2 regions of the Streptomyces sp. BHT-5-2 genome follow, and region 2 is predicted to be linked to the other one. Evidence: riboswitches for the same ligand, from Rfam matches in the RefSeq annotation. Region 2 holds a riboswitch; the other holds the start of a gene.
What was found. A riboswitch is a leader RNA that binds a small molecule or an ion and turns the genes downstream of it on or off. The one in region 2 is predicted to bind magnesium.
Positions count from the first base shown of each region.

Region 1: another riboswitch for magnesium. It lies ahead of K2224_RS29290 (MgtC/SapB family protein); the one in region 2 lies ahead of K2224_RS17445 (magnesium transporter MgtE N-terminal domain-containing protein).

Region 1 covers NZ_CP081497.1:302,688-312,595, reverse strand. The annotation lists gene K2224_RS29305 (M1 family metallopeptidase) at 1-26, opposite strand, end outside; gene pls (epsilon-poly-L-lysine synthase Pls) at 23-3,982, opposite strand; gene K2224_RS29295 (hypothetical protein) at 4,429-5,208, opposite strand; M-box (ykoK) riboswitch at 5,363-5,534, shown strand; gene K2224_RS29290 (MgtC/SapB family protein) at 5,984-6,715, shown strand; gene K2224_RS40905 (hypothetical protein) at 6,789-6,911, opposite strand; gene K2224_RS29285 (hypothetical protein) at 6,899-7,069, opposite strand; gene K2224_RS29275 (TetR/AcrR family transcriptional regulator) at 7,731-8,378, shown strand; gene K2224_RS29270 (DUF6214 family protein) at 8,554-9,483, opposite strand; gene K2224_RS29265 (FAD-dependent oxidoreductase) at 9,622-9,908, shown strand, end outside.
Region 2 covers NZ_CP081496.1:3,895,828-3,905,735, forward strand. The annotation lists gene K2224_RS17430 (M56 family metallopeptidase) at 1-2,264, shown strand, start outside; gene K2224_RS17435 (SDR family NAD(P)-dependent oxidoreductase) at 2,413-3,192, opposite strand; gene K2224_RS17440 (NRAMP family divalent metal transporter) at 3,339-4,631, opposite strand; gene K2224_RS17445 (magnesium transporter MgtE N-terminal domain-containing protein) at 4,628-5,995, opposite strand; M-box (ykoK) riboswitch at 6,299-6,473, opposite strand; M-box (ykoK) riboswitch at 6,887-7,060, shown strand; gene K2224_RS41400 (winged helix-turn-helix domain-containing protein) at 7,525-7,968, shown strand; gene K2224_RS17455 (hypothetical protein) at 8,044-8,427, shown strand; gene K2224_RS17460 (helix-turn-helix transcriptional regulator) at 8,411-8,809, shown strand; gene K2224_RS17465 (hypothetical protein) at 9,089-9,364, opposite strand; gene K2224_RS17470 (hypothetical protein) at 9,496-9,837, opposite strand.

The sequences.
Region 1 (9,908 bases), on a different replicon from region 2:
AGCGCGCGCCGGCTGCATCGGGTCACGCGGCCGCACCGCCTTCCGCACGGGCCGCGGCGGGGCGGGCCGGGCGTTCGCCGGCGATCGGGTTGCCGGCCCAGCGGGTGTGGGCGGGCACGCTCTCGCCGCGCATGACCAGGGAGGACGGTGCGATCGAGGCGCGCGCCCCGACGTCGGTCCCGGGGAGCACGATGCCGTGCGGGCCGAGCGAGGAGCCCTCGGCGAGGCGGACGGTGTCCAGGCGCATGATCCGGTCGTGGAAGAGGTGGGTCTGCAGGACGCAGCCGCGGTTGACGCTGACGCCGTCGGCGAGGGTGATCAGGTCGGTCTCCGGCAGCCAGTAGCTCTCCAGCCAGACGCCGCGCCCGATCTTGGCGCCGAGGGTGCGCAGCCACCAGTTGAGCACCGGGGTGCCGGTGAACGCGCCGGCCATCGAGGGCACGGCGAGCGACTCGACGAAGGTGTCGTAGAGCTCGTTGCGCCAGACGAACGAGGACCACAGCGGATGCTCGCCGGCGGTGAACCGGCCGACCAGCGTCCACTTCGCCACGGTCGTGATGAGCAGCGCCAGCAGGCCCGAGACCAGCATCAGCGGGGCGCCGATCAGCGCCGCGAGGCCGAGGCCGCCGTGGGTGAAGGCGTCCTGTTCGGTGAGGAACACGCCCTCGGCGAGGGCCACTCCGCACATCAGGGGCAGCACCCGGCACATTTCCACGGCGGCGCGGGCCAGGACCAGCCGGCGCGGCGGGGCGAAGGTGCGCGCCGGGTCGGCCTGGGCCGCCACCCGGGGCAGCGGCATGGCGGGGCGGCCCAGCCAGGACATCCCCGGTTCGCCGTCGGCGGGCGCGTTGGAGAGCACGCCGACCAGGCTGTGGTCGGGGACGTCGTGGCCGGGGTCGACGATGCCGGAGTTGCCGACGAAGGCCCGGCGGCCGATCCGGACGGTGCCCAACCGCAGCCATCCGCCGCGGAGTTCGTAGGGGGCGACGAGGGTGTCGTCGGCGAGGAAGGCGCCGTCCTCGACGTGCAGCAGGGAGGGCAGCGGCAGCACGGTGGAGATCTCGGCGTGCTTGCCGACCTTGGCACCGAGCAGCCGCAGCCAGTGCGGGGTGCCGAGGCTGGCGTAGAGCGGGAAGAGGCTGCCGCGGGCGCCGTCCAGGAGGCGGGTCACCAGCCAGGCGCGCCAGGCGACGCCGCCGCCGGCCGGGTGCAGGCCGGGCTTGATGCCGCGGCCGAGGAGCCGGACCGTGCCGGCGGTCACCAGGATCGAGCAGCCGGTGGTGAGGAGCGTGAAGACCGGTGCGGCCACCAGCAGGCGGACCGCGGCGGTCCCCAGGGTGCCGCTGTCACGGAGCAGGAAGTACACGCCGACCAGTGCGGGGGCGGCGGAGAGCAGGGCCAGCAGCGGCAGGCCCAACAGGGCGAGCGCGTAGGCGGCGGTCCAGCGGCGCGAGCGCCGCCGCTCGGGGGCGGGCCAGGCGGCGCCGGCCATCCGCTCGGCGGCGCCGGCGGGGCGGGCCGGGGAGCCGGTCCAGCAGGCACCGTCGGGGATCTCGCCGTCCAGGCAGCCGCCGGCGGCGAGTTCGGCGTCCCGGCCGACGACGGCGCCGGGCATCAGCATGCTGCGGTGGGCGACCCGGGCCCCGGCGCCGATCCGGACCGTGCCGACGTGCAGGGTGTCGCCGTCGAGCCACCAGCCGGAGATGTCGGCCTCCGGTTCGACGCTGCAGCCGTCGCCGAGTTCGGCGAGGCCGGTGACCGGCGGCATGGTGTGCAGCGCCACGTCGCGCCCGGTGGCGCAGCCCAGCGTCCGGGCGTACAGCCGCGCCCAGGGCGTGCCGAGCAGGGACGGGACGCCGAAGGCGGCGACCACGCGTTCGGCGGTCCACAGGCGCAGATGGGTGGCGCCGCCGCGCGGGTGGGCGCCCGGCCGGATGGAACCGGCGAGCATCCGGGCGGCGAGCGCGCCCAGGGCGCAGCGCATCGGGGCGCTGTAGAGCACCACCCAGCCGACGATGATCAGCCACCAGGCGGTGTGCGGGGCCCAGACCTGCGGGGCGAGCCAGCCGAGGACGTTGTCCGCGAGCGCCAGCCCGACGAGCCCGCGCAGCCCGGCGATGCCGTACAGGCCGGTCTGGACGAGGAGTTGGACGACCGCGGTGCGACGCGGGACGGGGCGGACCGGGCGGACCTCGTCCACCGGGCCGCCGAGCGAGTCCAGGTGCTCGGCCATGTCGCGCAGCACCGGGTGGCGGTAGAGGTCGGCGACCGAGACGCCGGGGTGGTGGACGCGCAGCCGGGACGCCATCCGGGCGGCGACGAGGCTGGTGCCGCCGAGGGCGACGAAGTCGCTGTCCGGGCCGGGGCGGACGCCGAGGAGGTCGGTCCAGATCCCGGCGAGGCGGGCGGCGGTGCCGTGCAGGGCCGCGGCCGGGTCGCTGGCGTCGGCGTCGGCCGGGGCGGCCGGCAGCGGCCAGGGCAGCGCCTTGCGGTCGACCTTGCCGGAGGTCCTGGTGGGCAGGCTCTCGACCTCGGCCAGGACGGGCACCAGCTGTGCCGGCAGCCGTTCCTGGAGCAACGCGCGGGCCTTGTCCTGCTGGAAGCTGGAGCCGTCGGCGGTGCGCCGGTCGGGGACGATGTAGCCGACCAGGACCTGGGTGCCGGCCGGGGTGGTCTGGACGGCCGCGGCGGCGCCGCGGACGCCGGGCAGCTCGGCCAGGGCGGCGTCGATCTCGCCCAGCTCGATCCGGCGGCCGCCGAGTTTGATCTGGTCGTCGGCGCGTCCGACGAAGAGCAGGCCCCCGGGTTCGGCGCGGACCAGGTCGCCGGTGCGGTAGGCGCGGGCGGTGTCCAGCACGCCGTCGGGCCGGAAGCGCTCGGCGTCCTTGGCCGGGTCGAGGTAGCGGGCGATGCCCACGCCGCCGATCAGCAGCTCGCCCTCCGCGCCGTACGGCACCGGCCGGCCGGCCGGGTCGACGACGGCGAGCTGCCAGCCCTCCAGGGGCAGGCCGATGCGGACCGGCTCCCCCGGCAGGAGGCGGGCGGCGCAGGCGACGACGGTGGTCTCGGTCGGGCCGTAGGTGTTCCACATCTCGCGGCCGGGGCCGGCGAAGCGGTCGACGAGCCCGGCGGGGCAGGACTCGCCGCCGACGATCAGCAGCCGGACCCGGTGCATCGCCTCGTCCGGCCACAGTGCGGCGAGGGTGGGAACTGTGGAGACCACGGTGATACCGCGTTCGACCAGCCACGGGCCGAGTTCGTGGCCGGCCCGGACCAGCGAGCGGGGGGCGGGAACCAGGCAGGCGCCGTGCCGCCAGGCGAGCCACATCTCCTCGCAGGAGGCGTCGAAGGCGACGGACAGCCCGGCCAGCACCCGGTCGCCGGGCCCCAGCGGCCGGTCCTGGCAGAACAGTCCGGCCTCGGCGTCGACGAAGGCGGCGGCGGAGCGGTGGCTGACCGCCACGCCCTTGGGGGCGCCGGTCGAGCCGGAGGTGAAGATGATCCAGGCGTCGTCCTGGAGGCCCGGGGCGCGCGGCGCCCCGGCGGGCCGGGCCGGGCCGGGCAGCGGGCCGTCGGGGCCCAGGACGGCGCAGACGGCGGCCTCGCGGAAGACGGTGGCGGCCCGCTCGTCGGGGTCGTCGGCGTCGACCGGTACGTAGGCCGCTCCGCTGCGCAGGACGGCGAGGATGGACAGGTACAGCTCGGAGGTCCCGGAGGGCACACGGACTCCTACCCGGTCGCCGGGACCGATTCCGCGGTCCCTGAGCTGCCGTGCGCGGCGCTCGGCCTCGGTGCACAGGTCACGGTAGGTGAGCACTTCGGAGCCCGTGTCCAAGGCGATCGCCTGGGGGTGTGCGGCGGCGGTGGCATCGAGCACGTCGAGCAGGGTTCGCGGGGCCGGGGTGCCGGCGGTGCGGTAGACAGCCCCCGGGGGGATGGATTCTGACGGCTCGAAGGACGATTCGAGAAGGGGCGACGACATCGATATGCCTCTGTTGTTCGGTGCCGGTGGGTGGAAACCCTCGGACGTTCGCCACTAGAGATGCCGCCGCCCGGGCACCGGTTCGCAGCTCGGGTTCCCCGTTCCCCCAATCGAACGTGTTGTGAAAGCGGGAGCCGGCCGCTTGGGCAGGCTGCACGGGGAATCCGGCTCCGGCACCTGACCATGTCATGGGAAAGAATTGACCGCCGCCGGGGATTGTTTTCGGCACCGCCTCCGAAACGCTCAAAACCGCAGGTCAGATCCTTGCGGTCGAACGGTTACGGGGTATCCGGTCAAGCCTTGATCAAATATTGCGCAACCGAGCAACTATTCATCGGATTCTCACGGCCGTCTCATCGACCCGTCATGAGGCTGTCATACCCTCATCACGCCGTCCCCACACCGTTTTTGACGCCTCTGAATGCCCGTAAGTTGCCTGGCGCGGGCTACTTGAGGATGTTGACCGCACGGGCCACCACCAGAACGACCGTCAGCAGCGAGACCGCCGACTGCAACAGCATCAGCAGCTTCGCCCAACGGGTCAGCGGCATCACGTCGGTGGGACTGAAGGCGGTGGCGTTGGTGAACGACAGGTACAGGTAGTCGACGAACTGCGGCTCCCAGTGCTCCGGGGCCAGCTCCGGCGTCGCCATCTGCGGGAAGAGGAAGTCCGGGTAGCGGTGCACGGCGTGGACCCGGGCGACCGGACCACCGCGGTCCCACTCCCAGTACCACAGCGCGAAGACGATGACGTTGGTCGCCCAGATGCCGCCGCCGGTCGCCAGCAGTGGCCCGGCCTCCTCGCCCTCCGTGCCATGCACCAGGCCGATCACCAGATGCACCGCGGACCAGCCGTTCGCCGCGCTGATCATCGCGATCAGCGCCAGCCCCGCCCACCGGTAGAGCCGGGAGACCCGCTCGATGCGGAACGGATCGGCGACCACCAGCACCAGCAGCAGCGCGGTCTCCAGCACCGGCAGCAGCCACTCCGGACGGATCGTCAGCCGCCCCGGCAGCAGGCCCTGCAGGGCCGCCGCCACCAGCACCGCGAGGGTCGAGGGCCAGCGGGGCTCACCGCGGGTCACCCGCCGCCAGGCCGGCCGCAGCCGCCGCCCGGCCTCCTCCACCCCCGCCATGGCGGGGGCCAGCAGCGCCTCGATGCGGTCCAGGCGCTCGGCGTCGGTACCGGCGTCGCCCGCCTTGCCGGGCTCGGGGTCGTGGGACATGCGCCTCATGCTCACCCGGGGCCGGCACGGTGTCCAGCGCGATCACCGGACCGGTGGGACGGATCCGCCCGGCGAGCAGGATTCCGTCAAGAACTTGCACACCCACGCAAGTGATCGTCCCGGCGGGGGCTACACTCCTAGACGTTTGACGCGGCAGTCACCTCGTTCGGTGAGGCTTCGCCACGGACACAGGCCACTGATCCCGCCCGTCGAGAGACGCTCCGGATCAGGACAGGTCTCCCCGGCACAAGGGGTGACCCCGGGTGGCTGCCCCGCGCAGGGGCCACGCCGTGACGTGCCAAAGCTCTGACGAATGGGGGTGAACCGGTCGACGGCGACCGGTCCGCTCCTTGCCGGATCGACGACGGCGCCCCGGGCACACCCCGGACGGAAGGAGGCGGGAGACATGGATTGCAGTAGTCCGGGCCATCATCGGCCCCACCACCGCCTGCCCTCGCACCCTTCCGGCACGCGGTAACCGTCCTCCCCGCGCGGCCTCCCCGCCGCGGCACGCCCCCGTACGGCCGACCGCCGTCACGGGCCGCCGTGCTGCGCACCCGCGCGGGGCGGCCGGCTGCCGCGCGCCTCCGACACCACCCCGCCAGGGGCGCCGGGAGGCCACCGTGAACGGCACCGCGCTCCGACCGCCCTGCGGACGCACCTCTTCCTCGCCACGGTCCCGGTCGTCATCCAGCCCGCCCAAGTCGCCCTGGTCCACCGGCCGTCCGTCCGCACCGTCAGCCCACCCCTCCCCCGTCCCCGAGGAGGTGCTCCCATGCACACCCTGACCATCGTCGACTTCCTCGTCCGGCTCGCCACCGGCGTGGCCTGCGGAGCGCTCATCGGTGTCGAGCGCCAGTGGCGCGCCCGGATGGCCGGGCTGCGCACCAACGCCCTCGTCGCCACCGGCGCCACCCTCTTCGTCCTCTACAGCACGGCCGTCGGGGACTCCGGCAGCCCCACCCGGGTCGCCTCCTACGTCGTCTCCGGCATCGGCTTCCTCGGCGGCGGGGTGATCCTCCGGGACGGAGCGGGGGTGCGCGGTCTGAACACCGCCGCCACCCTGTGGTGCTCCGCGGCCGCCGGCGTCCTGGCCGCCTCCGGACGGCTCGAACTCGCCGTCCTCGGCACCCTCGCCGTGCTCGCCGTCCACCTCGTGCTGCGCCCGGCCGGGCGACTGCTGGACCGGGCCCCGGCCGCCGGCTCCGACCCCGACGCGGCGGTGCACGCCACCGTGCACGTGGTCTGCGAGCGCCGCGCGGAGACGCACATCCGCGCCCTCCTGCTCCAGGCGCTCACCGCATCCGGGCTGACACCCGTCAGCCTGCGGGCCCGCCGGGACGCCGAGGACACCACCGGCATCCGTGCCGCGGTCACCGTCTCCGGCACCCCCGCCCAGGCCCTGGAGCAGGTCATCGCCCGGCTCTCCCTGGAGCCGGACGTCCGCGACCTCCACTGGCACCTCGACGAACCCGAACTCCCCGAGCAGCAACGAGCGCTGGCCTGATCCCTCCCTGCCCACCCACAACTCCCCCGGGTGCAGGCTTCTTCACGAAAAAAGAAAAGGTGCGCTCGACCGGTCAGTGCAGCAGAGCCTCCGGCCGATCTGCCGGCGTCCCGAAGCCGAGGGTCTTCCGTGGTCGTGTGTTCAGCTTCAGCTTCAGCGCGATGTTGTCGAGGTCGTGCTGGGTCAGGTCTCCCATGGCCGTTTTCTTGGGAGGTGCTGACGCGGCAGGCGGTCGGTGTTCTCGTTCGTGCCGCGCTGCCACGGGCTGCTCGGGTCGGCGAAGTACCCGTCCAGGCCGGTGGCCGCGGTGACGTCCTTGTGCCCGGCCGGCTCCATCCCGCGGTCCCGGGTCAAGGTTCCTGAGCTGGGCGGGCAGCTTGAGCATCTTGGCCGACAGCCCGGCGGTGACGGTGGCCACGCCCCGCCCGTCGAGCTGAACGAGCACGCTGAAGCGGGTGGAACGTTCGACGACCGTGGCGATCTGGGTCAGGCCACGGCCCAGTAGCAGGTCGCCCTCCCGGTGGCCAGGAACCGCGCGGTCGTCGGCTTCGGTGGGGCGCTCGCCGATGGACACTGCGTCCTTGATCTGTGAACACCGCTGTCCGGTAACGGTGTTGTGGATGTCGCCGTTTCGGCCGGCCCGAGCGGAGGTGCTTCTGCAGGGCCTTGGCCAGCACTCCGCGGGTCCGGATGAACAGGGACTGGTAGACCGTCTCGTGGCTGATCCGCATCCCCGACCCGGCGGTGTGCGTCCTGGCCAGGAGGCCGGATATCTGCTCGGGCGACCAGTCCTCCGTGAGCTTCCCGACCACGCAGTCCCGCAGGGGCTGGTTGGTGGCCGACAGGCACGGTCTGGGGCGCCGGGCCCGGTCCCAGGTGGCACGAGCCTGATTCGGGCGATCCCCCGCATCGCCCGAATCAGGCAGCCTGGCCGGATTCACCGCCCTCACGAGCGGGTCCCCGGAACCTGCACTGAGTATATTGGCTCTCAGCCAGTCAACGCAGGAGTTACAGCATGTCCCCCCGCAGCGCATCGGTCAACGAAGAATTGCGGCGGCGCTCCCGCGAGCGGCTCTTGCAGGCGACGGTCGAGCTGGTGAGCGAACGCGGATACGACGCCACGACGCTCGGCGACATCGCCCGGCGCGCGGGGGCGGCCCGTGGGCTGATCTCGTACTACTTCCCCGGCAAGCACCAGCTTCTCCAGTCGGCGGTGCACCGGCTGATGCACCGTACGCTCCAGGCCGCCCTGGAGCGCGAGCCCCGGCCGACCGGTCCGGACGCCGGACGGGCGCTGCTGGCCCGCGCGATCGACGCGATCCTGGGGCTGGCCCACGACGAACCGCTGCTGATGCGCACCCACATGGCCGGAATCCTGACGTCCCCGGGATTCATCCAGTGCCCGGAGCAGCAGCGGCTGGCCCAGTTGCTGCGCGAGACGGTGACGGCCTACGGGTCGGCCGACCCCGACACGGACTATCCGATGCTCCGCGCGCTGCTGATGGGCTCGGTGGTGCCGATGCTGCTCCCGGGCGCCCAGATGCCGCGGGTCCGGCTGCGCGCCGAACTCTTCCAACGGTACGGGCTGGCCTGGGAGATGGGCGCCCCGCCGGGCGAACGGCCCCCCGAGGGCGCGACGACGCGCGGAGGCCCCGACGCGTGACGGGGACGGCGCCCTTGGGACCGTAGCGGACCCGCGGGCGCCGCGCATCGCGTGACCACCGCGGACCGCGGGAGCACCACGGGCACCGTGCGCAGTTCGTTCGTGGCGGCTGCCGGTGGCATGAACTCCCCTGTGGCCGACGCGAGTTCGTGGGCGGTTGTGCGCATTGCGGTGTCTACCGCTTGTTATGACGTGGCGTCAGCAGGCCGGCGTCGCGGGCGCCGGCGATCAGGCGCAGGGCGCGTCGGCGGTTGCGGCCGGTGGCGTTCATGACGGCCTGGATCGGGTCGCGGCCCTCTTGCTGGGCGGCCCGGTAGGCCGCCGCGGCGATCTTGCGGCGTTCGCCGGCCCGGGAGCGGACGAGGACGGCCGAGCGCGGCTCGTCGGGCGGCCGGGCGGCGACCCCCGCCCCGTCGCCCGAGGCGGCGCCCGCCGCGGGGGGCGGGCCGGTGTCCGGTTCCGGGTCGTCGTCCCCGGCGGGTGCGGCGGTTCGCGCCGGGTCGGGAGCCGCCTCGGTCGCGGTGGTGGGCGCCGGGCCGGGGGCCTCGTCCGGTGCGGCGCCGGGCGCCGGTGCGGGTGTCCCGTCGTCGGATGCCGTGCTTGCCGGGGCGGTGGCGGCCGTCGGAGCGGCGTCCGCGCCGCAGAGGGCGCCCTCGCCGTGCACGACGTCGTCCGCCGGGGCGTCGGTGCCCGCGCGGGTCCGCCGGGGCCGGACCGCGCCCTCGCGCCTTTCCGGTGCGGCGGGGGCCGGGCGGGGCGCCGGATCGGGGGCCGCCACGGCGCCGGCCGCGGACTTCGGGGGGCGCCCGGTGGCGGCCCGGCAGGCGTCGTCGAGCGGGCCCTCGATCCAGTGGGCGAGGGAGGCCAGGTCGTCGAGTGTCAGGGGCGGGTCGGCGCGGACGTCCTCGACGGTGAGGCGGTCGCCGTTCACCGTGACCAGGACGTCGATCCGGGCGCCGTGGGGGAAGGACAGCCGGGCACTGAACCAGGGGCCCAGTTCGGGCGCGGCCGAGCCATGCGCCTGAAGCTCCCAGTCGGGCCACGCCAGAGCCCCACCTTGCGCTTTATATCGGGGGTTATCGGTATAAAACTCACTTTCCGACACAAACAAAACCTAGCCTCCAGCTCACCCGGCCAAGGGGCGCGGCACGCTCATCGGACCGGGAGCAACCCCGATAGCGCAGCTCTCCCGCCGCACGGCCACCGGTGCGATCCTGGGGTTACTCCGCGGAAGGGGCCACCCGTGCTTCGTGTCGCTGTGATCGGTTCCGGACCGAGCGGTGTCTACACCGCTCAGACCCTGGTCGGACAGGATTCCGTCCCGGACATCGAGGTCCACGTCCTGGACCGGCTGCCATGCCCCTACGGGCTGGTGCGGTACGGCGTGGCACCGGACCACGAGAAGATCAAGTCGCTGCAGAACAACCTGCGGACGGTGCTGGAGCACCCCCGGGTGCACTTCCTGGGGAACGTCGAGGTGGGCGATGCGGGCGTGGGCCTGGCGGAGTTGCGGAAGATGTTCCACGCGGT
Region 2 (9,908 bases):
CGGTGCTCGCCGGTGCGGTGTTCGCATTGTGGACCACGCGGTGCGCCCGGCTGTGGCTGCGGGCGTGGCGGGGAGTCAGTAGCCGGACCGCGATGCTGATTGCCTTGGCCGGCGCCTTACTGGTGTTGTCCGGGTGGTTCTCCTGGTGGCAGCAGACCGGCGTGCAGCTGGCCTTCCAATGGCCCTTCAACGTCTCGGCGATGCGCGACGCGCTGACGCAGGGGCAGCCTCCTGGACAGGTCGCCGAGCACGCCGCCGCACTGTCGGTGATCGCCGGGGTGTCGTCGGTGCTGGGCACGTCGGCGGAGCTGCCCCTGGTCCCGACTGCGGCAGCGGCGATGTGGGTCGTGCCCCTGCTCGCCCAGCTTGCCCGGCCGGCCGTCGGCGCGCCTCGGTGGGCTCGCGACGCCGTGCGGGACGACGCGGACGGGTCCGTGCCCTGGGAGGCGTCGCCGCCCCTGCTACGCGCCGTGCGGCCCGGTCTGGCGGGCGGGGCGGTGGGCTGGGCCGTGGTCGTCGGTGTGATGGCGTGGACGCACACCTGGCAACCACCGCTCGGGCTGCGCGGCGTCGAGTACCTGATCTTCGAGGGATGGGGGCTGGTGGCCCTAACGATGGCTGCGGCCGTCGCCGCGGTGGCCGCGGACATCGCGGCCCGCGGCCACCGGCTGTCCGTGGCGCTCGTCGCGGCGGGGACGGCCGTGGTCACCGGGTACTGCGGGATGTTCGCGCTCACCTCGCTGGACGGGTGCGTTCCGTCGCTGACCGTCCTGCAACCGTCCTGCCAGTGGCGGCCCGTTGAGGCATGGCGGGACGCGCAGCCCATTCTGGGCCCGGCCCTCGTGCTCGGCGTGGCCGCCGCGGTCCTGGCGGCCGCCATCGGGGCGGCGGTCCGGGTCTGGTGGCGGCGCGGCACCACACCCCAGCGGGCCTCCGTACCCACAGGTGTGACGGGCACGCGGCTGGCCGTCCGCCGTGCCGGAGTCGGCTTGCTCTGCGCCACCGCCGTGGGCATCGCCGTGACCCAGGAGGCACTCCACGCGGGGCAACCCTCGTCGGCGCCCGCCGACGCGCACGCGCAGCTGCCTGCCCCGGTCGACCAGGCGCCGGCCCCACCTCAGGTCAAGAAACTGCAAGTGGCCGCGTGGTGGACGTACGGCGGCCAGGATTTCGCCGGCCACCGTCTCGGCCGGATCATGGGCGGCATGGGCAAGGTGCTGCGGGACGCCGCGACATCCCCTGACCCGAACGACCCCGACGGCGTTCTTTCCAGTCTGCGCCCGCTGTGCGCGGACCTCGGACAACTCACCCGGGACGCCCACGGATATTTCCGCGTCCCCGACCCGCAGGCGCAACGACTGTGGGCGACGTTCCTCACGCAGGCCGACAAAGGCAGCGCGGACTGCCTGGCGGCGCTGGACCAGCACGACCGCAGGCTGTTGAACTCGGCCACCCAACAGGAGATCCTCCACGCGGGCGCCGTCGGCGCGCAGGTCGCGACCTGGATCTCCAAGGTGGTCTCCGGTGACGGCTCGGCGAAGCCGCCCGGTACGGCTGGGCCCGACGGCGGGGCCGCCGCGCTCAGCGCCGCGGTCAAGAAGGCCATGGCGGGCAAGGGCAGCGTCAAACTCACCGCGCAGGTGAGCATGGGCAGCGTGAGTACGACCGACGAGCACTGCCTGATGCGCCTGCGGTCTGCAGCGGTCGCCATGGACTGCGTTGTGGCCACCAGCGCACTGGGCACGCAGTGGACGGCCCACATGATCGTGCTGCCCGACACCGCCTACCTCTCCATGCCGGACATGCTGCGGCTGCCCGGCGGCAAGCAGTGGGCCAAGCTCGGAGCGGACGGCAAGAACCCGATATCCGCGATGCTGGCTGAGTCGACGAAACGGCTGCAGAACTCCATGGACGTGAACGCGACGGTGCCGCCGGGCGCACAGATCGTCGGCGCAGCGAGAGAACAGGTCGACGGGAAGCCGACCACCCGCTTCGACATCGCCTACGACGTGCGGGCCGCGGCGGACGCCGCCACCAGCGACGTGGACAAGCAGTCCCTCCTGGCCCTGGCGCAATCCGGCGTCAGCACGGTGACCAGACAGCTATGGGTGGACGAGGCCAACCTGCCCGTGCAGATCGCCGGCACGGTGACACTGCCGCAGTACGGCCCGATGGCCACCAAAGTGAAGTTCACCGACTGGGACGTGCCGGCAGACATCCAGCCGCCACCGGCCGACCAGGTGGGTTCCATGCCGGGTGACTAGCCAGTCGTCGGTCCGGGTGAGCCGTCAACGGATGCGCTGAAGGCCGAGACCTCACATGGCCGTTCGCTCTCGGTGGTCTTCTCGATCTGGTGCCGATCTCCGACTCGGGCTCGGTTCTCCGAGTTGGGCTCGGTTCTCCGAGTTGGGCTCAGTGAACGGACAACCCGCCGTCGACGAAGATCGCCTGTCCGGTGACGTAGCCGGAACCGCGGCCGGCCAGGAACACCGCCGCTCCGGCGAAGTCCTCGGCCAGGCCGTTGCGCCCGACCATCGTGCGCGTGGCCAGCGCCGCCACCTGCTCCGGGTCGGACGACAACCGCGCGTTCAGGGGGGTCAGGACGAAGCCGGGCACCAGGGTGTTGCAGGTCACACCGCGTGGTGACCACGCCTCGGCCTGCGAGCGGGCCAGCGACTCCAGTGCCCCTTTGGAGACCCCGTAGGCACCGCTCTGGACGAACGCCCGGTGCGCCTGCTGGGAGGTGACGTGGATGATCCGTCCGAAGCCGCGCTCGGCCATGCCGGGCCCGAACCGCTGGCCCAACAAGTAGGGCGCCTCCAGGTTCACCGCCATCGTGGCGTCCCAGACGTCTTCGCCCAGCTCGCCCATCGGCGGCCGCAGGTTGATCCCGGCACTGTTGACGAGAATGTCGGGCTCGCCGAACACGTCGGCGGCCTGCTCCGCCGCCGCGCGCACCCCGTCGCGGGTGCTCAGGTCGGCGCTCACCCGGGCCGCCCGGCAGCCGTCCGCCGCCAGTTCGTCGACCGCGGCGGTCAGTTCCGGCTCCCTGCGCGCCACGAGCACCACGCTCGCTCCCGCTCGCGCGAGAGCCCCGGCGATGGCGCGGCCGATGCCGGAACTGCCGCCCGTCACCACGGCGACCCGGCCGTCCAGGGAGAACAGTTCGGAGAGGTAGCTAGACGAGTTCATGTCCGCACCCTAGGCGGCTCGTCCACGGCAGCAGCGGCCGGGCGTCGCTGTTCGGAGCGGACGATGCGTCGCGCGGCGAGCTGCTTTCCCCATGTGCATGCGGACGGCACTCCCCCTGTGCGGGGGGGGGCGCCGTAACGCCGAGGTCAGCCCAGGCCGAACCAGCCGAGCACCGTCTGCACCAGAAGGATGGTGGACATCGCGGCGACACCGATGACCACGGCGGTGGCGGCGATGCGGTAGCGCGGGCCGTTGGCGGCGCTACCGAGGACCGAGCGGCGGTTGGTCAGCACCAGCAGGTAGATCAGGACGATCGGGCTGATCAGGCCCTGGAGGACCTGGGTGCCGATCAGCAGCTGGATGACGTCGACCGGAGTCATCGCCACCACCGCACCCAGGATGATCTGGGCGGTGAACAGGCCCAGGAACAGCGGGGCGTCGCGGAAGCTGCGTGAGACGGAGCGTTCGACGCCGGCTGCCTCTCCTATGGCGTAGCTGGCGGAGAGCGGGACGACGGCTCCGGCGAGGGCGGAGGCGCCGATCAGGCCGAAGGCGAAGAGGAGTTCGGCGTTGTGGCCGGCGACCGGTTTGAGGGCCTCGGCGGCCTGGGCGGCGGAGTCGAGCGGGCCGGTGCCGCCGATGGCGGAGGCTGTGGCGATGATGATCGTGAGGCTGATGAGGCAGGCGAAGACCGCGCCGAGGATGGCGTCGGCCCGGATGAGCGGGTAGTCGGCGGGCTTGGCGCCGCGGTCGACGACGCCTGCTGCGGCATAGAACTGCATGTACGGGCTGACCGTCGTACCGATCAGGGCGACCGCGAGGAGGATGAAGCTCTTGTCGGGCTCCATGTGCGGGACCACCAGGTGGTGGCCGACGGCGCCCCAGTCGGGGTGTCCGAGGACCATGGCGACCGGGTAGGCGAAGAACGCCAGCGACATGATGAGGAAGATGCGTTCGGCCCAGTGGTAGGAGCCGAACAGCACCAGCGCCCACAGCAGGACCGCGGCCGGTGGGATGACCGCCCACTTGGGGACGCCCAGCAGCTCGAACGCGGCGCCGATGCCCGCGAACTCGCTCACCACCAGGCCGGTGTTGGCCAGCAGCAGGCAGAGGACGGCCAGTGCGGTCAGGCGGAGGCTGAACTGTTCGCGGATCAGGGCACCGAGGCCCTTGCCGGTGTACGCACCGAGCCGGACGGCCATCTCCTGCACCATCACCAGGGCGACCGTGACCAGCACCATGAAGAACAGCGTGCCGTAAGTGAATTGGGAACCGGCCGAGGCGTAGGTGGCGATTCCGGCGGCGTCGTTGCCCGCGTTGGCGGCGACCAGGCCGGGGCCGGCGATCGCCGCGACCATGGTGATACGCCGCCAGCCGGTACGGCGGGCCGGTCGCTCCGCGGCTGGCGGCCCAGTAGCGACGTCAAGGTCACGGGTCACTGAAGAAACCTCCGGAAGTGCAGGCGCCCGCGATCGGGCAGCATCGCGTCGAGCAGGTCGTCGGCCAGAATGCGGCCGAGGGGCCGGTCGGTGTCGTCGACCACCAGGAGCGAGGAGGCGCGGGCGGTGACCAACTCGTCGGCGGCCTCGGCCAACGGCGTGTCGGCGTGGACGACAACCGGCGGGCCGAACTGGGCCAGCCAGGCCACCAGGTCCGCCACCGGCGAGGCGTCCTCGGCCACCGCCAGGTCGAACAGCCCGATGTCGCACAGCAGTCGGCCGTGCTCGTCCACGACGGCGACGGCATCGATCTCGGTGCGGTGCTCGGCCTGCTCGGCCAGCCGGGCACGGACCTGGGCGACGGTCTCGTCCGGGTGGGTGGTGACCAGCAGGGTGGTCATGGCGCCGCCCGCGGTGCCCTCCCGGTGGGTCAGCAGCCGGCGCAGCTCCGCCGCCTCGCCGCTGGGCATGCGGCGCAGCAGGTTCTCGCGCTCCTCGGCGGTGAGGTCGCGCAGGGCGTCGGTGGCCTCGTCCGGTTCCATCTCGTCGACCAGCCGGGCGGCGTGCTCGGGAGCGGCCTCGCGCAGCAGGTTCTCCAGCTCCGCCGGCTCCATCTCCTCCAGCGCGTCGGCGGCCTGCTCCGGCTCCAGCCAGCCCAGCAGCTGCTGGCGCTCGCTGCGGCCGAGGTCTTCGAGGATGTCGGCGAGATCGGCCGGGCGCAGCTGGTGCAGCGCGGCGCGGGAGGCACGCAGCCGGACCTCCGCGGGCCCTTCGGTCGCCTGCTCGCCGAACGGGGCGACCGCGTGCCAGTCCAGCACCCGCTCCGGAGTCGGCCGGGCCTGCCAGCGGCGCGGCCCGAGCCGACGCAGCAGCGTCGGCAGGGAGACGTCCACCCCGACGAGCACCACCTTGTCGACCAGCGGTGCCAGGTACAGGTCGGCCGCCCGGGTCACCTGCACGCCGTCCACGTCCACGAGCTGGTGGTCGAGGACGTCCCTGGCGAGCAGCACCTCACCGGGGCGCCGGGCGAAGTCCCGCATGTCGATCCGCGCGGTGCGCAGCCGTACGTGCCCGGCGTGTACGTTGCCGATGGCGTCCGACGCCAGGAAGGTGTGCCGCCGCCCTATTCGCAGGATCAGGCCGGTGACCGGCGGATACGACTCCTCGCCGTACAGCCGGGCGACCACGTCGACCACCCGGCCGACCTCCTCGCCGGCCTGGTTGGTGACCGGACCGCCCACCAGCCCGGCCAGCGAGACCAGCGAGGTGCGGACGGCTCTGGAGGCGGTGGCGCGGCGCTCCTGGGTGACCCGGCGGTCGCGCAGACGGGCCGAGGTGGACATGAGCAGCGTGTTGACGGACAAGGTGGACACCCCCTTGCCCCGGTATATCGGGGCACCGGGCGGCCACGGCAGCATGCTCTCCCCACGCCGCCGGACTCGGTCCAGGGGCCACCGGGCCTGATTCACCGGGCAGGTCCGCAAGGGGGCCGGGCGGGGTCAGGTCAGTGGAGGAGGGCGGGCCGCCTCGGGCCGCGAAGGGACAGTGAGGACAACGCGGGATGGGGCCGACTATGGCCCGGACTACTGTCCACTCTCGCCTCCTCCCGGTCCCGGCCGCGCTCACGACGTCACGGCCATATGGCAGGGCAGCCGGGCAGAGGCCCCGGCACACCCCAACTCGTCAGAGCTTTGGCACTCCACGGCGTGTCCCCTCAAGCACGGGGAAGCCACTTGGGGTCACCCCTTGGGCCGGGGAGACCTGTCCTGATCCGGAGCGTCTCTCGACGGGTGGGATCAGTGGCCTGTGTCCGTGAAGACGCCTCACCGAACGAGGTGTCTCATCAAAACCGGCTCAACGATACGCCCCCGCCCTCGCCCCCTCCCAATCCATGACCTGCGCTTGACCTCGCACCTACGGGACCGTGACCGTCTCGGTCCCTGTTTCGGGCCGGAGCTCGGTTGCGTCGGCGACGAGTCAGGGCCCGTCCTGAGCAACGAGCGAAATGCGCCATGGATCGCCCGGAGCCCGATGCCGCTGATGGCCGGGGTAGCTCCAGGACCCCGCCGGACCGGTTCACGGTTACCGTTTCGGTCGTGAAGTCCGGGTTGTCGGTGGTAGGTCGAAGGGATGGTTCACCACTAACGGGCGTGCTGCATCAGCCCGGAACGTCGTGATTCACAGCACGTGCGCCAAGCACACGACCCGTAGTTGCGTCGATGCGCAAATAGGTGCAGACTCTGAGAGGTTTGAAGAAGGCACCTCGTTCGGTGAGGCGTCTGCAACGGACACAGGCCACTGACCCCACGACGTCGAGAGACGCCCAGGGTCAGGACAGGTCTCCCCGGCCCAAGGGGTGACCCCAAGTGGCTTCCCCCGTAGGGGATTACGCCGTGCAGTGCCAAAGCTCTGACGAGATGGGGTGAACCGGCCCGGCAGGCCGGTCCGCTCCTTGCCGAGTCGTACGGCGCCCCCGCGCGCCCCGGCCGGGAGGAGGCGAGAGGCATGGACCATAGTTGCAGTAGTCCGTACCACGACCACGGGCGCCCCGTGAACGGGATCCTTATGCCTGCCTCGGCCTCCACGCCGCGGTAGCCACCTCTCCCCCACGCACCCACCGGTGCTCTCACCGGCTTTCGAGCGGCCAACCGGCCCGCTCTGGTGCGCGCCCCGTTCACGCGCGTCCTCATTCACCGCGCGTTCCGCACGTCGGACTGCACGCCCACCGGCACGCCATCACCGGCCCCGACGGTCGACGCCGACTCGACGCTGCCTCGAAGCCGACTCAACGCTGCCTCGAAGCCGGCCTGAAGGGGTCTCGGCGCTGCCTGGCTGTGCGCCCCCGGTCAGCGAGTGCGGCGTCGTTGTCCCGACCCATCCCAAGGAAACAGTCATGAAGCTCCACCACCGCTCGAACCGGCACGCACTGCTGGAGCGGCCTTCCCGGGTCCGCTGGTGCCGCCGGCCCGGTCCCCAGTCGCCGTCGTCCCGTCACGAAGTGCTGGACCTGCCCAGGGCGCCGGTCCACCGCGTTCGTGGACTGGTCGTCGACTGCGGGAGTCGTCACGTGTCACTCGACGGACGCCAACTGGACCTCACCTGCATGGAGTTCGAGCTGCTCACCCATCTGGTGGCTCACCAGCACCGGGTCTACAGCCGCGAGCAGTTGATGTCACTGGTATGGCAGCAGACACCCGCCGGAGACCTGCGCACGGTCGACGTTCACATCGCCCGCCTGCGCCGGAAGCTCGGTCCTGGACACCAGGGGTTGATCCGCACCGTACGCATGGTCGGCTACGCCTTCGACCCGTCGGCCACGCCCACGTCCCGCCGCTGAGCGGGGAGGACCGACGGTCCGCCCGCGCCTGTCGGTCCTCCCCGCCAAGTCGCCGAGATCCCAAGGAAAACCGATATGCGATTCCTGCCTCGTTCCCTTCGCAAGCAGACCAGGCACCCCGGGTCCGGTACGACGACGTCCCGGAGCCGCGCACTGGTCACCCTCCACGTGCGCTGCGACCGGCACGCCGAGAACAAGGTACGCGCGCTGTGCGTACTGGCCCTGAGCCAGCCCGGCGCCCGACTGGAGGCTCTGCGCTCCGCCCGGTACGACTCGGTCACCGCGCACCTGCACCTGACGGCCACCCTGGACGTCACGGAAACCGGACTGCTCGACCGGCTCGTCGACATGCTCTCCCGCGTTCCGTCCGTGCGCGACCTGCACTGGCAGCGTGACGACGGCGCCGACGGTCGCGCATCCGTCCCGGGAAGGGGGTCGGCCGGTGCAACCGCGCACTGACCACGACGGCGACCTGCTCCCGGTGTGTGCCACGAACGTGCCGTTCGCAGTCTCCGAAATCGCCGCCGTGACAGCGGCGTTGAAGGCGATTGCCGGTCCGGTCCGGCTCCGGTTGTTACAGGCGCTGGCCGACCGCGACCTCTCGATCGGCCAGTTGGCGGAGTACATCGGGGCCCCTTACGCGACCGTTTCCCAGCACCTCGCCCAGCTGCGTGCGGCGGGCCTGGTCACGGTGGCCGGCAGCGGAAGCCGCGTCCTGTACGGCACCAGCAACCCCCACCTCCCAGCCGTTCTCATGGCCGCTCGGCAGTTGGCCGCGCATCCCGTGCACCCCGCGCGCCCCGTCCGGCCCGCAGCCGGAGCCCCAGCCGGAGTCGGGTGAAGCACCGCGGACGGCAGGGAACAAGACGGCAGGGAACAGGGCAGACAACAACAGAACATATGGCGTCAGTGCGGCGTTCGGTGATGCGGGGATCTCCCGGATCACCGAACGCCGCAGGCGTGTGTCGGGTCCGATCTCCGGCAGCTGACGCCCAGTCAGGCACGGGAGCGAGCCGCACGGGGATGAACGAGCCGCACGGCGATGCGTCGAAGCGGTCCGGCGAGAAGGGCTTGCCGGACCGCTGTTTCCCGTGCGCAGGTGGTACGCAGGTGGAGGGAGTCAGGGCGTTACGTGCCAGTGGGCTTCGAGGCGTCGGCGGCCTTGGGGACCCGGGACGGTGTGCCAGTGGGCGTGCGGGCGGGCGGGGCGCTCCTCGGTGGTGGACTCGGGCACGGTCGTCGGGCCGGGGAGCGTGTGCAGGACGGCGTTGTCGAGGGGGCTGTCGGCGATGCGCCGGGCCGCGGTGGCCAGCGCGTCGAGGATGCTGCGGCCGGGGTTACGGCCGTGGATGGCGGTGCCAGTGCGGCGGATGTGGACAGCGGTGAAGACGGACATGTGGGAGTCACCTCCGTGGGGTGGCGCGGCAGTCGAGGCGGACTGGGCGGCGAGTGGGCGAACGGTTCGGCGGTGTGCGGCACTTGGGCGATCGTGCGCCCCCGATGCGAACGTGCGGCGCAAGGGCCGTATCAGGTGCGGCCGGCCCGGGCGGCGGCTTCGGTGACGCGCTCGGCGGCCGGCAGCGGCAGGTCGGCGAATCGGGCGAGCCAGCGGGTGTCGTGGCCCTGGCGGGCGAGGACGTAGGCGAGGTGTACGCGCGGTTCGTACGTGGCGTGCGGGCCCTGGGGCCGTGGGCAGCTGCTCGGGCCGTCGAGGAGGTAGTCCCGCTCGGTGCCGTCGTGCAGGGTCAATCGGATCCGCGGGCAGACGTGGCCGGTGGGGGACGGGCCGGGGCGGTGGTCGGTGGTGTGGCGGGGGTGTCGGGGCGGCGTGGTGGGCCGGGTGTCGGTGGGGTGCGGGAGCAGGCGCACGGTCCCTCCCTTCTTCGTACGGGGGTGTTGGTGGCGGCGGGTGGGGAGGTCCCGCCGCCACCGGATCGGGT